Regions from separate parts of the Kineococcus aurantiacus genome, predicted to be linked through region 2. Evidence: riboswitches for the same ligand, from Rfam matches in the RefSeq annotation. Region 2 holds a riboswitch; the other holds the start of a gene.

Region 1 (6,654 bases), 650 kb from region 2:
CCCCGAGGCCGACCGGGAGCTCGTCGACCCCGTCGAAGTCACCGCCGAGGCCGAGGTGCTCCACCCCGACGACCTCCCGGGCGTGCTCGAGGTGGGCGACGACGTCGTCCACGGTCGCGACGGGCCGGGGGTTGGCGTCCAGCCACGCGCGGTAGGGCGCCAGGGCCCCGGCGTCGCCCTCGGGGTCGTAGGGGGCGCCGGTCAGCCCCAGGCGCGCCTGCTCGGCCGCGGTCGCGGCGCGGTGGTCGGCGCAGGCCTGGTTCACGAAGGCCGGCACGAACGTGACCATCAGGACGCCCCCGTTGACCCGCAGGCGCTCCAGCACCGCGTCGGGGACGTTGCGCGGGTGGTCGGTGACGCCGCGGGCGCTGGAGTGGGAGAAGACCACCGGCCGGGTCGTGACGTCCAGGGCGTCGTGCATGGTGCGTTCGTGGACGTGCGACAGGTCGACGAGGACGCCGGTGCGGTTCATCTCGGCCACGACCTCGCGGCCGAAGCCGGTGAGGCCGTGGTCGACGGGTTCACCGGTGGCCGAGGCCGCCCACGGGGTGTTGTCGTTGTGGGTCAGCGTCATGTAGGCCAGGCCGGCGCGCCGCAGCTCCCGCAGCACCCCCAGGGAACCGGCGATGCTCTGCCCCCCTTCGGCGCCGGGCAGCGAGGCGATGAGCCCGTCGGCCACCGCGGCCCGGACGTCGGCCGCGGTCGGGGTCCAGCGGAACACGTCGGGGTGGGCCAGCACGAGCCGGCGGACGAGGTCGATCTGCTCGAACGTGGCGGTCACCGCGGTCGGGTGGTCCCAGTGCGAGGGGACGAACACCGACCAGAACTGGGCCCCCACCCCGCCGGCCCGCAGTCGCGGGACGTCGGTGTGCAGCGACGGCTGTCCCGCGGCGAGACCGGCGGCGACGGGGTCGGAACCGTAGTCCTCGCGGATCCGCCAGGGCAGGTCGTTGTGGCCGTCGAAGACGGGGTGGTCCTCCAGGACGTCGTCGCGCAGGTCGAGCACGGGGGGAACGTACTCCCCCGCCCGGCGGCGGCCGTCCCGGGCGCTCAGAGCTCGCGCAGCTGCAGCAGCATCCACGGGCTGAAGGGCGTCGGGTCGGCGGCGACCTCGGCGCGCAGCTGCTCCAGCGACACCCAGCGGGACCCGTCGACCTCCGACGGGTCGGGGTCCAGCTCCCCGTCCAGCCGCGCCGAGAAGACCGGGCAGATCTCGTTCTCCACGGTCCCGTCGTGCATGACCGCGCGGTAGCGGAACATCGGCAGCTGCGGCTCCACGGCCGTGACGGGCGTCCCCAGCTCCTGCACGGCGCGCCGGGCGACGGCCTCGGCCGGCTCCTCCCCCGGGCCGGGGTGGCCGCAGAACGAGTTCGTCCACACCCCCGGCCAGGTGCGCTTCACCGCGGCGCGGCGGGTCAGCAGCGTGCGGCCGGCGTCGTCGAAGACCCAGCAGGAGAACGCCAGGTGCAGCGGGGTGCTGGTGTGGTGCACGTCGGCCTTGGGCGCGGTGCCGCACGGGGTGCCGTCGTCGGTCAGGAGCACGACGAGTTCCACGGCGGGGTCTGCGGGCGCGAGGGTCACCCCCGCACCGTAAGCGCTCCTAGGGGGTGTTGCGCGCGAGGAACGCCGTGACCCCGTCGGCGACCCCCTGCGCGGCGCGCTGGCGCCAGGCCGGGTCGGTCATCAGCGCGGCCTCCCCGGCGTTGCGCATGTTGCCCGACTCCAGCAGGACCGACGGGGTCCGCGCGAGGTTGAGGCCGGCGAGGTCGGTGCGGCGCGTCAGGCCCGGCTCGACGAGGTCGCCCAGGTAGGTGGCCCGCGGCAGGCCCGTCGCCGCGCCGAACGCCGCCAGCAGGTCCCGCGCGGCCACGTCGGAGGCGTCCAGGACCGCGGCGTTCCCGCCGTCGGGCGCGGGCCCGGGTTCGACGACGTGGTAGCCGGTGGCGGTCGTGGGGGCACCGTCGGCGTGGATCGAGACCGCCAGGGCCGCGCCGGCGTCGTTGGCGAGGGCCGCGCGGGCGTCGACGCAGGGCCCGACGCCGGTGTCGTCGGTGCGGGTCAGCACGACCGTGACGCCGCCGGCGCGCAGCAGGTCCGCGACGCGCAGGGCGACGTCGAAGGCGTACGCGTGCTCGGGGTACCCGTCGTCGGTGGCGGTCCCGGTGGTGTTGCAGGGCTTCTCGAAGCCGCCCGCGGGGACGGGCGCGGCGATCTGCTCCGGGTGCGCGGCGTTGCCGCCGTTGTGCCCCGGGTCCAGGACGACCACGGGGGCCGGCGGGACGGGCGCCGCGGCGGGCGCGGCGCCGCTGACCGGGGGCGCGGCGGGTGCGGCCGGCGCGGGCCCGGAGCAGGCGCACAGCGCCGCCACGAGGAGGAGGACCGGGAGCCGCCGCACAGCCCCAGCCTGCCACGGGCGGGCGGGGGGTGCGTGGTGGCTCCCGGCGCGGGGTCAGGCCGGGACGGGCGTGGTCGCCGCGGCGACGGCCGCGTCGAGCTCGGCGCCCAGCTGCAGGTCCTCCCCCGCCGCCAGCCGCGCCTCGAGCTCGCGCACGCGCGGGATGACGAGCTCCCCGAACGCCTCGACCTCCTCCTTGACGTGCAGGAAACCCAGCAGCAGCAGGTCGACGCCGACGAGGCGGTAGGCCAGCACGCGCCGGGCGACCTCGTCGGGGGTCCCCACCAGGCCGGTGCGGAAACCGTCGTTGTACTGCACGAGGTCGCGGAACTCGCTGTCCGCCCACATGCCCTTGCCGTCCTTCGTCGCGTTCCCGGCCTCCTGCACGGCCGCCCCGAAACCCTCGACCTTGACGCGGTCGGCCTTGGCGATGATCTCCTCCAGGACGGCCTCGGCCTCGGCGCGGGTGTCGCGCACGACCGCGAAACCGTTGATCCCGAACCGGATCGACCGGCCGTTCAGCGCGGCCTGGGCCGAGACCTCGCGCACACCGGCGGCGGCGTCGGCGATCGACTTGCCGTTCATGAAGTACCAGTCCGAGACCCGCCCCGCCATGGCCTGCGCCGCAGTGGAGTTCCCGCCCTGGAACAGCTCCGGGGCGACCTTCGGCTGGGGACGGAACGTGATGTCGGAGGCGTTGAAGAACTCCCCGGACTGGCTGTAGCCGTCCTCGCTCCACACCCCGCGCAGCAGCTCGATGAACTCCTCGGACTGCCGGTACCGGTCGTCGTGCTCGTGCCAGGTGACGCCGAGCTGCGTCGCCTCGTTCTTGAACCACCCCGAGACGACGTTCAGCGCCAGGCGGTCGTTGGTCAGTTCCTGCGCGGTCGCCGCGAACTTGGCGAGCACCCCGGGGTGCCAGAAGAACGGGTGCACCGCGGCGATGACCTTGAGCCGCTCGGTGGCCAGCAGCAGCGCCAGGGAGAACGACGTGGACTCGTGCTGAGCGTCGGCGCCGTAGGAGGCGAGGTAGCGCACCTGCGTCAGGGCGTACTCGAAACCGACGCGCTCGGCGGCGCGGGCCACCTCGACGTTGTAGGCGGGGTCGTGGCTGGTCCGCTGCTCGATGGTGGAGACGACCAGGCCCCCCGAGACGTTGGGGACCCAGTAGGCGAACTTCAGGGGCTCGTGCAGGGACATCGGTGTGCCGTCCTCCATCGGTCCTGGCGGTAGCACCCCCGTGGGGTTGCTGCGGCGTCGTCGAGCCAGGTCTCTCAGCCGCTCTGGATGGGATCACCGCAGCGTACCCCGCCGCGGACGGCCCGTGCAGCCGAACGTTCCGGTACCCGGCCCCGACCGGTTGGGGGACAACGGTTGTCGGAGACGCCGAAGCGCTTGACGCCGTCGGCGCGGACCTGTCATGGTCGAGACAGGTCATGAGCGCCAGCGTCAAGCCCCGGCTCGCTGGCCGGCAACCCTGATCCGTCGTGGGGTGCTCCGGGTGAGGACCAGGTCCACGGGAGGCGTGGGCAAGGACGACCCGGGAGACCGACGTGACGAAGGCCTGTCGCCGCTCGCGCTGAGCACGCCCCGACCCTCCCCCGTGAGGACCCCCGCACCGAGCCGCAGCTGCGCGCCCGGTCGCTCCCGCACGCCCCGACGAGCTCATCGACGCCGCCCCGGAGGACGACGTGATCGAACTGCGCCACCTCACCAAGACGTACGGCGACCCGCCGCACGCCACCACCGTCCTGGACCACCTCGACCTGACCGTCCCCGCCGGCAGCATCACGGCCGTCGTGGGCCCCAGCGGCGCCGGCAAGAGCACCCTCGCCCAGTGCGTGACGCTGCTGACGCGACCCACGTCCGGGTCGGTCGTCGTCGCCGGTCAGGACCTCACCGACCTGCGCGGGGACCGCCTGCGCGCGGCCCGCCGCCGCATCGGCACGATCTTCCAGTCCGACGGGCTGCAGACCCGCCGCACCGCCGCGCAGAACGTGGAGCTGCCGCTGCGCTACCTCGGCGTCGTGCCCCGCGACCGCCGCCGCCGCGTCGCGGAGCTGCTCGAGCGCGTCGGCCTCGCCGGTCACGCCGACCGCTACCCGCACGAGCTGTCCGGCGGGCAGCGCCAGCGCGTCGGCATCGCGCGCGCCCTGGCGCTGCGGCCCACCGTCCTGCTCTCGGACGAGGCGACGTCCGGGCTGGACCCGGAGGCGACCGCGTCGATCACGGCGCTGCTGCGGGAACTGCGCGACGACCTCGGCCTGGCCATCCTGTTCATCACCCACGAGATGGACACCGTCGTCGACGTCGCCGACGCCGTCGCCCGCCTCGACCACGGCCGGATCGTGGAGTCGGCCCCGCTGCTGGACGTCCTGCGCGACCCCGGTTCCCCCGTCGGGGCGGCGCTGCTGCCCCGGCGGCCCGTCAACGCCGCCACCGGGCTCGTCGTGTGGGACGTGCACTACCGCGGCGACGGGGTCCCCGCGGACTGGCTGACCAGCTCGGCGCGCGAGCTCGGCCACGACCTGGCCCTGCTCGGCGCCTCCGTGGGCACCGTCGCCGGGACCACCGTCGGCCACGCCACCCTCGGGGTGCCGCGCTCGGTCGACCCGGCCGACCTGCGCACCGCCCTCACCCGCCGCGGCCTGCACGCGCAGGTCGCCCCCGCCGACCGTGAACTGGACCTCGTGTGATCCCCTCCGCGTCCCCCCTGGCGCTGCCCGCGGCGTCCGGTCTCGACACCCCGCTGGACGAGATCCCCGCCCTCATCGCCCCCGCCCTGCTCGACACCCTGCTCATGGTCGGGATCGTCATGACGATCGTCGTCCTGCTCGGGGTCCCGATCGGGGTCCTGGTCCACAACCTGGCCCCTGGCGGGCTGCTGGAGAACCGCGTCGCGCACACCGCGCTGAGCTGGGTCGTCAGCACCGGCCGATCGCTGCCGTTCCTCGTCCTCATGGCGGCGCTCGTGCCCTTCACCCGGTTCGTCACGGGCACCAACATCGGGATCCGGGCGGCCGTCGTGCCGATGGTCCTGGCCGGCACCGCGTTCTTCAGCCGCATCGTGGAGAACTCGCTGCGCTCGGTGCCGCCGAACCTCGTGACGGTCGCGCAGGCCTCGGGCGCCTCACCGCTGCAGGTCATCACGTCCGTGCAGCTGTCCGAGGCGGCGCCCTCGATCGTGGGCGGGCTGACCATCAACACCATCGCGATGATCGAGTACTCCGCCATCGCCGGGACCATCGGCGCGGGCGGCATCGGCTACGTCGCCGTCACCTACGGGTACCAGCGCTTCGACCACGCCGTGATGATCGCCACCATCGTCGTCCTCGTCGCGCTCGTCGCGACCGTCCAGCTCGTCGGTGACGCCGTCGCCCGCGCCGCCGACCCCCGCACCCGCCGCCGTTCCCGGCGCCGCCGCGCCACCGCGCGCACCAGCACCCCCGCCACCACCCCCGCCACCACCCCCGCCACCACCCCCGCCACGGAGGAGACCCTTGTCCACTGAGACCCGCCCCACCCCCACCGACGACCACGGTTTCGAGGTCCGCCGGCGGCGGCTCTGGCCGTTCGTCGCCGGGGGTGCCGTCGTCGCCCTCGGGGTCACCGCCGCCCTGGTCGTCCCCCGCCTCGGCGGGGAGGAGACGGCCAACACGCAGGCCGGGGCGACGCTGTACGTCGCCACCGCCGAGGGCAACGCCCGCGAGCAGGCGCTCATCGAGTACGTCGCGCAGGAGGTCGCCCCTGCGCACGGCATCAAGGTCGCGTTCAAGGCCCTGGCCGACTCCAACACCATCAACCGCGCCGTCAGCGACGGTGAGGTCGCCGGCACGATCTACCAGCACGAGCTCTGGCTCGGTCAGGTGCTGCAGGCGAACCCCGACTTCCGCGAGGAGGCCGCCACCCCCGTGTTCCGGTGGGGCTTCGGGCTGTGGTCGGCCAAGTGGAAGAGCCCCGAGGAGATCCCGGACGGCGGGACGATCTCGCTGTACTCCGACCCGGCCAACGAGTCGCAGGGGTTGTTCGTGCTGCAGGAGGCCGGCCTCATCACGCTGAAGCCCGGCACCGACGTCGGTTCCGCCACGGTGGACGACATCGCCACGAACCCGAAGGGCCTAAAGTTCACGCTGCTCGACTTCGGCGCCCAGTCCCGCGCCCTGCCCGACCTGGACGGGGCCGTCGGGTACACCGAGTACTACCTCGCGGCGAAGATCCCGATCGAGCAGCAGATCTTCGCCCCCACCGCCCCCGACGAG
Region 2 (6,654 bases):
CCGTCGACCCAGCCGGCCTCCTCGACCTCGAGGGGGACGCGCCGGACGAAACCGTCCAGCAGCCACACCGCCACCGGCACGTTGGCCAGGCCGTTGACCAGGACCAGCCCGAGCGCGGAGTTCGTCAGGTCGGCCTGCTTGAGCAGGTAGTACAGCGGCAGGACCGCGACGATCGGCGGCGCGCAGTAGCTGGCCAGCAGCAGCGTCTGCAGCCGTTCCCCGCGCGCCCCGGCCCGTGCCGTGACGTACGCGGCGGGGACGGCGACGACGCAGGTGAGGACGGTGGCGCCGATCGCGACGACCCAGGAGTTCACGAGCATCGTCGACAGCGGGACCGTGGAGAACGCCTTGCTGAAGTTCGACCACACGAACGCGGTCGGCAGCCAGCCGCCGTTGGCGATGTCGTCGACGCTGCGCAGCGACAGCGAGACGAGGAACAGCAGCGGCAGCAGCGCGACGAGCGCGACGGCGGCCAGCGCGACCCGCAGCCCCCCGCGGCGCAGGACCGCGCTCACCGGTCGGCCCGCACGGCGCGCGCCCGCAGCAGCGTGACGACGGTGGTCAGGACCCCCACGACGAGGCCGAAGACCAGCGTCTCGGCGGCGGCGGTGCCGATCTCGTAGCTGCCGCGCATCCCCGTCCGGAAGATCTCGAAGCTGCTGACGATGGTCGAGACCCCCGGACCGCCCTGGGTGACGACCGTGACGAGGTCGAAGACCTTCAGGCCGATGACCAGCTCCAGCAGCAGCACGGAGAACACGTTGGGGGCGATGACCGGCCACACGACGTGGGTGAACGAGCGGAACGCCCCGGCCCCGTCCAGGGCGGCGGCCTCGCGCAGTTCCTCGGGCACGCCCAGCAGCGCCGCGAACACCAGCAGCGTCACCAGCGGCGTCCACTGCCACACGTGCATCACGACGAGCGCGCCGAACGCGCCGACGCTGTCACCCAGCGGGTTGGCGCCGGGGAACCCCAGCGCGGAGAACAGCCCGCCGAACGCCCCGCCGACGGGGGCGAGCATGAGCTTCCAGGCCACCCCCACCATGACGGGCGGGGTCACCAGGGGCAGCAGCAGGATCGTGCCGACGACGCCGAACCGCGTCCCCCGCGCGTGCAGCAGCAGCGCCAGGACCACCCCGAGGGCCGTCGCCGCCAGGGCGGCGAGGACGGCGAACACGACCGAGCGGACCAGCGAGCCCGCGAAGGCCAGCGACTCCCACGCCTCGACGAGGTTGTCGGTCCCGGTGAAGCGCTGCAGCGGCCGGGCCAGCGACGACTTCGTCACCGCCAGCGCCACGACGAACACCGTGGGGTAGACGAGCATGAGCGCCAGGCCCGCCAGGCTCGGCGCCGCCAGCCACGTCGAGACGTGCCCGGGGCGGTGGCGTCCCGGCACGGCGCGCCCGGGGACCCTGCCGCGTTGCCGCGGCAGGGTCCCGCGTCCGTCGAGGAGCTGGGTCATCCGAGCGTCTTCCCCCAGCTCTCGGCGGCCTCGTCCAGGGCCGCCTGCGGCTCGACCTGCCCCTGGATGGCCAGCGCGAGCTGGTCGACGAGGTCCTGCAGCGCCTTGGGCGCTCCCTGCTGGGACGGCCACGCCAGCGGGTCGCCGTCCAGGCCCTCGCGGATGACGTCGGTGGCCTTGCCGGCGGCCGCGGCGTACTCGGCCGAGTCCAGGACCGTCTTGCGCGCGGGGTCGATGCCCGAGCCGGCCGTGGAGGCCAGCAGGAAGTTGTTCTGCTCGTTCGTCGCCCACTTCACGAAGGCGGCGGCCTTGTCCTGCTGCCCGGAGGCCGAGGAGACGCCCAGGCCGAACCCGGCGTCCAGCGCCGTGCGGGGGGTCGTGTTCCTCCCCCCGACGGGCAGCGTGACCACGCCCCACTTGTCGACGATCTTGGAGCTGGCCGGGTCCTGCGCCTTCAGGCCCAGGTCGGTCCAGGTGTCGAGCATGGCGCCCTGGCCGGACAGGAAGGCGGAGTTGGCCTGGTCGAAGCCCGTCTGCAGCGGCGTCGGCAGCGCGTTCGGCGACACGTCGACGAGGTGCTGCAGCGCGGCCAGGCCCTCCTCGCCGTTGAAGGCCGCCTTCCCGTCGGCGTCGACGAGGGTGCCGCCGTAGCCGGCGAGGCGGTTGATGAAGGAGCAGCCCAGGATCATCGGGACCTGCTGGGCCTCGACGATCGCGCCGTACACCTTCCCGCCGGAGTCCTTCGTGATCTTCTCCGCAGCGGCGTCGTACTCGTCCCACGTCGTGGGCGGCTCGACGCCGTACGTCTCGAACACCTCGGCGTTGTAGTAGAGGACGTGGGTGTCGCCGTCGAAGGGCAGGCCGTACCGCCTGCCGTCGATGAGCGTGTACGGGTCGTAGATCGAGGGCAGGAAGTCGTCCGTGGCGATGTCGGCGTTGGCGCCGATCCAGTCGGTGAGGTCGACCAGGGCGCCGGCGTCCACCAGCTCGCCGAGGCCGAAGTAGAAGTAGTCGAAGACGTCGAACTCGCCGTCGCCGCCCTGCACGTCCAGGATCTGCTTGCTCGTCAGCTGGTCGTAGGGGATGGCGGTGACCTCGAGCTTGCCGCCGAACTCCTGTTCGAACTTCTTGCCGAGCAGGTCGGTGAAGGCCAGCACGTGCGGCTGGTTGACCATGAGCTTCAGCGTCGCGCCCTGGAGGTCCACGGCCTTCTCGGCGGCCAGCTCCGAGCCGCTGCTGCCGTCGCCGCAGGCGGCCAGGGAACCGGTGGCGGCGAGGGCGCCGACGCCCAGGGCGCCGGACAGGACGCGGCGGCGGGACGCCAGGAGGCGGCGGGTGCTCGCGGGCAGGGGGGTGCGACCAGGTGCGGGCATGGGGGAGCTCCGGGGGTAGGCGGACGGGACGTCCGTCGGGGGGTGCGCGCGGAGGACGGCGCGCTCGTCTGAGGACTCGGGGGGAGGTGGGGCGGCCGGTCAGGCCGCGCGCGACGTCCCCCGCCGCATCGACGCGCCGGGGCGACAGGCCATGGAGGCCGTGCGCGCCAGGTCGACGTGGTAGCGCCGGGTGAGCTGGGTGCAGCTGATCACTTCGAGTCCTCCATCGCCCCTGGCGGGAGCACCTGCCGCTCGCGCGGTGGTTGCTGTGGCGTCAACGAGCCAGGTCTCTCGGCCACTCTGGATGGTGTTGATCGGAGCGTAGCGGACGCCGTGCCGCCGTGGCGATGCCCCGCTGACGTGTGGGCAGGGTCACCTGGTCGGGCTTGTGCGACACTGACCGTGGCCGAGCGTTCCCCACACCGGGCGCCCGGCCCGCCGACGAGACCGCCGCCCAGCGCGCGGACCCGGGCAGCGCCGCGGTCCAGTGGAAGGGCCCCGCAGGCGCCCCGGCCCGCTCACCGGGCGTCGACCGCCGGCGGCCCGGGGGGAGCACGCGTCGCGCGAACCTCCCCGGTGCACCGAGGACTTCCGTCGGGTGCGGGACGACCCGCCCGACGAATCCGACGAGGACGCCCGAGCGTCCGCGGGGTTCACCGGTGGAGCGGGCGCTGCGGGCGAAGCGGAGCACCCGTGAGCACCACACCTGAAGAGAACACCGCAGCCCCCGCCACGGCGGAGGACGTCGCCCCGACCACGCGGCCGCGCCGCCGGCGGGCCGCCAGCCGTCCCGCCGGGGCTCCCGCGCACGTCGAGCCCGTCGTGAGCACCGTCCCCGCGACCGTCCCGGCCGCGGACGCCGCGCCCGCGCCGGCCCCCGCCGAGGTCCCCGCCGCCGAGGCCCCGGCCGCGCCGGAGGCGGCCCCGGTGGAGGAGGCGCCCAAGCGCCGGGCCCGCCGGGCCACCCGCAAGGTCGCCACCCCCGAACCGGTCGCGCCGGTCGCCGACGAGGTGGCCGCCCCGCCCGTCGCGCCCGTCGCGGCCCCGGAGAGCGAGCCCGTCGCGCAGGTCGCCGCCGAGCCCGTCGCGGAGCCCGCTGTGGAGCCCGTCGCCGAGCCCGCCGCCGAGGAGGTGGCCGCGCCGCCGGCCCGCCGCCGCCGCACCCGCAAGGCCGCCGCGCCCGCGCCGGCCGTGACGCCCGAGCAGGCCGTCGCCGTCGCCGTGGACACCCCGGTGGAGGAGGCGCCCGTCGTCGAGCCCACCCCCGAGCCCGCCGTCGAGCCCGTCGCCGCCGCCGAGCAGCCCGCGGGGGAGGACTCCGCCGCCGACCTCATGGACGACCCCGTCCTGCTGCGGGCGGCCGGGCTGGCCCGCCGCGGCGGGCGCGCCCCCCGCGAGACCGACGCCGACCGGGCGGCCGACGCCGCCGCCCGGGCCACGGCCCTGTTCTTCCAGGCCCCCGAGGCCGACGCCCCGGCCCGCCGCTCCCGCCGGGCCTCCGCACCGGCCGGCCCGCCGCCGGGCCTCTTCGGCTTCGCCGGTGCCGAGCCGCTGGACGAGGACGCGGTCGAGGAGGAGTTCGAGGAGGTCCTCGACGGGACCTCCGACGACGACGCCGCGGACGAGGCGCCGGACGACGTCCAGGACGAGGCGCGGGACGACGCGCAGGACGACGAGACCGGTGCGCCGCGCCGCCGTCGCCGCCGCGGTGGCCGGGGCCGGCGCAGCCGCACCCGCGACGACGACAGCACGGACGACAGCACGGACGACAGCACGGACGACAGCGCCGACGACGACGCCGACGAGGACGCCGACGAGACCGACGCCGGGACGTCCCCGGACGCCGCGGAGGACGCCGAGACCGACGAGGACGACACCGACGAGGGCGAGGAGTCCTCGGGCTCCTCGCGCCGCCGCCGTCGCCGCCGTCGCCGCGGGGGGTCCTCGGAGGGCGAGGACTCCTCCTCCCCGGACGACCCGCCGAACACCGTCACCCGCGTCCGCGAGCCGCGCCGCTCCAGCGCCCGCGGCACGGGCGAGGACGAGATCACCGCGCTGCGCGGCTCGACGCGCCTGGAGGCCAAGAAGCAGCGCCGCCGCGAGGGCCGGGAGGCCGGCCGCAAGCGCGCCATCCTCACCGAGGCCGAGTTCCTGGCCCGCCGCGAGGCCGTCGAGCGCGTCATGGTGGTGCGCCAGGAGGACGACAAGACGCAGATCGGCGTCCTGGAGGACGGGATCCTCGTCGAGCACTACGGCGCCCGGCAGGCCCAGACCACCATGGTCGGCAACGTCTACCTCGGCCGCGTGCAGAACGTGCTGCCCAGCATGGAGGCCGCCTTCGTCGACGTCGGCAAGGGGCGCAACGCCGTCCTGTACGCCGGTGAGGTCAACTGGGACGCGGCCGGGCTGGAGGGCCAGCCGCGCCGCATCGAGGCCGCGCTGAAGTCCGGCGACCCGGTCCTGGTGCAGGTCACCAAGGACCCCGTGGGGCACAAGGGGGCGCGGCTGACCAGCCAGGTCTCGCTGCCGGGCCGCTACCTCGTGTACGTCCCGCGCGGGTCGATGACGGGCATCTCCCGCAAGCTGCCCGACACCGAGCGCGCCCGCCTGAAGAAGGTCCTCAAGGAGGTCGTGCCGCAGGGCGCGGGCGTCATCGTCCGCACCGCGGCCGAGGGGGTGGCCGAGGAGGAGCTGCGCGCCGACGTCCAGCGCCTGCAGGCCACCTGGGAGGCCATCCAGGCCAAGGCGGGCAGCAAGAACGCGCCGCAGCTGCTGCACGGCGAGCCCGACCTGACCGTCCGCGTCGTGCGCGACGTGTTCAACGAGGACTTCAGCCGGGTCGTCGTCTCCGGCGACGCGGCGTGGGAGGCCGTCCACGGCTACGTCGCCGACGTCGCCCCGGACCTGGCCGACCGGCTCGAGCGCTGGGAGGGCCCGCAGGACGTCTTCGAGCACCACCGCGTCGACGAGCAGCTCGCCAAGGCCCTGGGCCGCAAGGTCTGGCTGCCCTCGGGCGGTTCCCTCGTCATCGACCCGACCGAGGCGATGCACGTCATCGACGTCAACACCGGCAAGTTCACCGGTGCCGGCGGCACGCTCGAGGAGACCGTCACCCGCAACAACCTCGAGGCCGCCGAGGAGATCGTCCGGCAGCTGAGGCTGCGGGACATCGGCGGGATCATCGTCATCGACTTCATCGACATGGTCCTGGAGTCCAACCGCGACCTCGTCCTGCGCCGGCTCGTGGAGTGCCTGGGCCGGGACCGGACCAAGCACCAGGTGGCCGAGGTGACCTCCCTGGGCCTGGTCCAGATGACCCGCAAGCGGACCGGCCAAGGGCTGGCGGCCGTGCTCGAGGAGCTCGACGCCGCCGCCGACGCCAACCCGGCCCCGCAGCCGCCCCCGGCCGCCCAGAACGGCGGGGGCGGCGGCAGGAACGGTGGTGGCGGCGGTGGCGGTGGCGGCGGTGCCGAGAACGGTGGCGGCACCGCGAACGGGTCGGGCAAGTCCCGCAACCGCCGCGGCCGCGGCCGGGACCGCGGCGCGGCCGAGGAGGCCCCCAAGGTGGACGAGCCGGCCGCCGAGGCGCCGCGCGAGCCCGCCCGGGACGCCGCGGCGCTGGCGGCCATCGCGGCCGTGGCGGCCGCCGGCCGCCGGGAGCGGGAAGCGGCCGCCACGTCCACCGAGGCGCACGAGCCCGCCCCCGCGGCGAAGTGAGCGCGTCGTTTTGACCCCGGGGGGCGGCGTTCCGTACGCTTGCCTCTTGGTGCGCCGTCGTGCGCGAGCCTCCAACTGCACGTGCAGTTCGGCGGCGTTCCA

Evidence for each region. Region 2 has a riboswitch for S-adenosylmethionine ahead of BJ968_RS04210 (ABC transporter substrate-binding protein). Riboswitches for the same ligand answer to the same signal wherever they lie in the genome.
Region 1: linked by a shared signal. The riboswitch ahead of BJ968_RS07310 (ATP-binding cassette domain-containing protein) and the one ahead of BJ968_RS04210 (ABC transporter substrate-binding protein) in region 2 are both predicted to bind S-adenosylmethionine.

What each region holds. Positions count from the first base shown of each region.
Region 1 is NZ_JACCBB010000001.1:1,521,006-1,527,659, forward strand. Features, by position in the region: gene BJ968_RS07290 (membrane dipeptidase) at 1-1,006, opposite strand, end outside; gene idi (isopentenyl-diphosphate Delta-isomerase) at 1,051-1,581, opposite strand; gene BJ968_RS07300 (N-acetylmuramoyl-L-alanine amidase) at 1,601-2,395, opposite strand; gene sfnG (dimethylsulfone monooxygenase SfnG) at 2,450-3,595, opposite strand; SAM riboswitch class I at 3,607-3,689, opposite strand; SAM riboswitch class IV at 3,828-3,937, shown strand; gene BJ968_RS07310 (ATP-binding cassette domain-containing protein) at 4,087-5,091, shown strand; gene BJ968_RS07315 (methionine ABC transporter permease) at 5,088-5,906, shown strand; gene BJ968_RS07320 (MetQ/NlpA family ABC transporter substrate-binding protein) at 5,896-6,654, shown strand, end outside.
Region 2 is NZ_JACCBB010000001.1:872,338-878,991, reverse strand. Features, by position in the region: gene BJ968_RS04220 (carbohydrate ABC transporter permease) at 1-515, opposite strand, end outside; gene BJ968_RS04215 (carbohydrate ABC transporter permease) at 512-1,462, opposite strand; gene BJ968_RS04210 (ABC transporter substrate-binding protein) at 1,459-2,835, opposite strand; SAM riboswitch class I at 3,056-3,146, opposite strand; gene BJ968_RS26315 (Rne/Rng family ribonuclease) at 3,529-6,552, shown strand.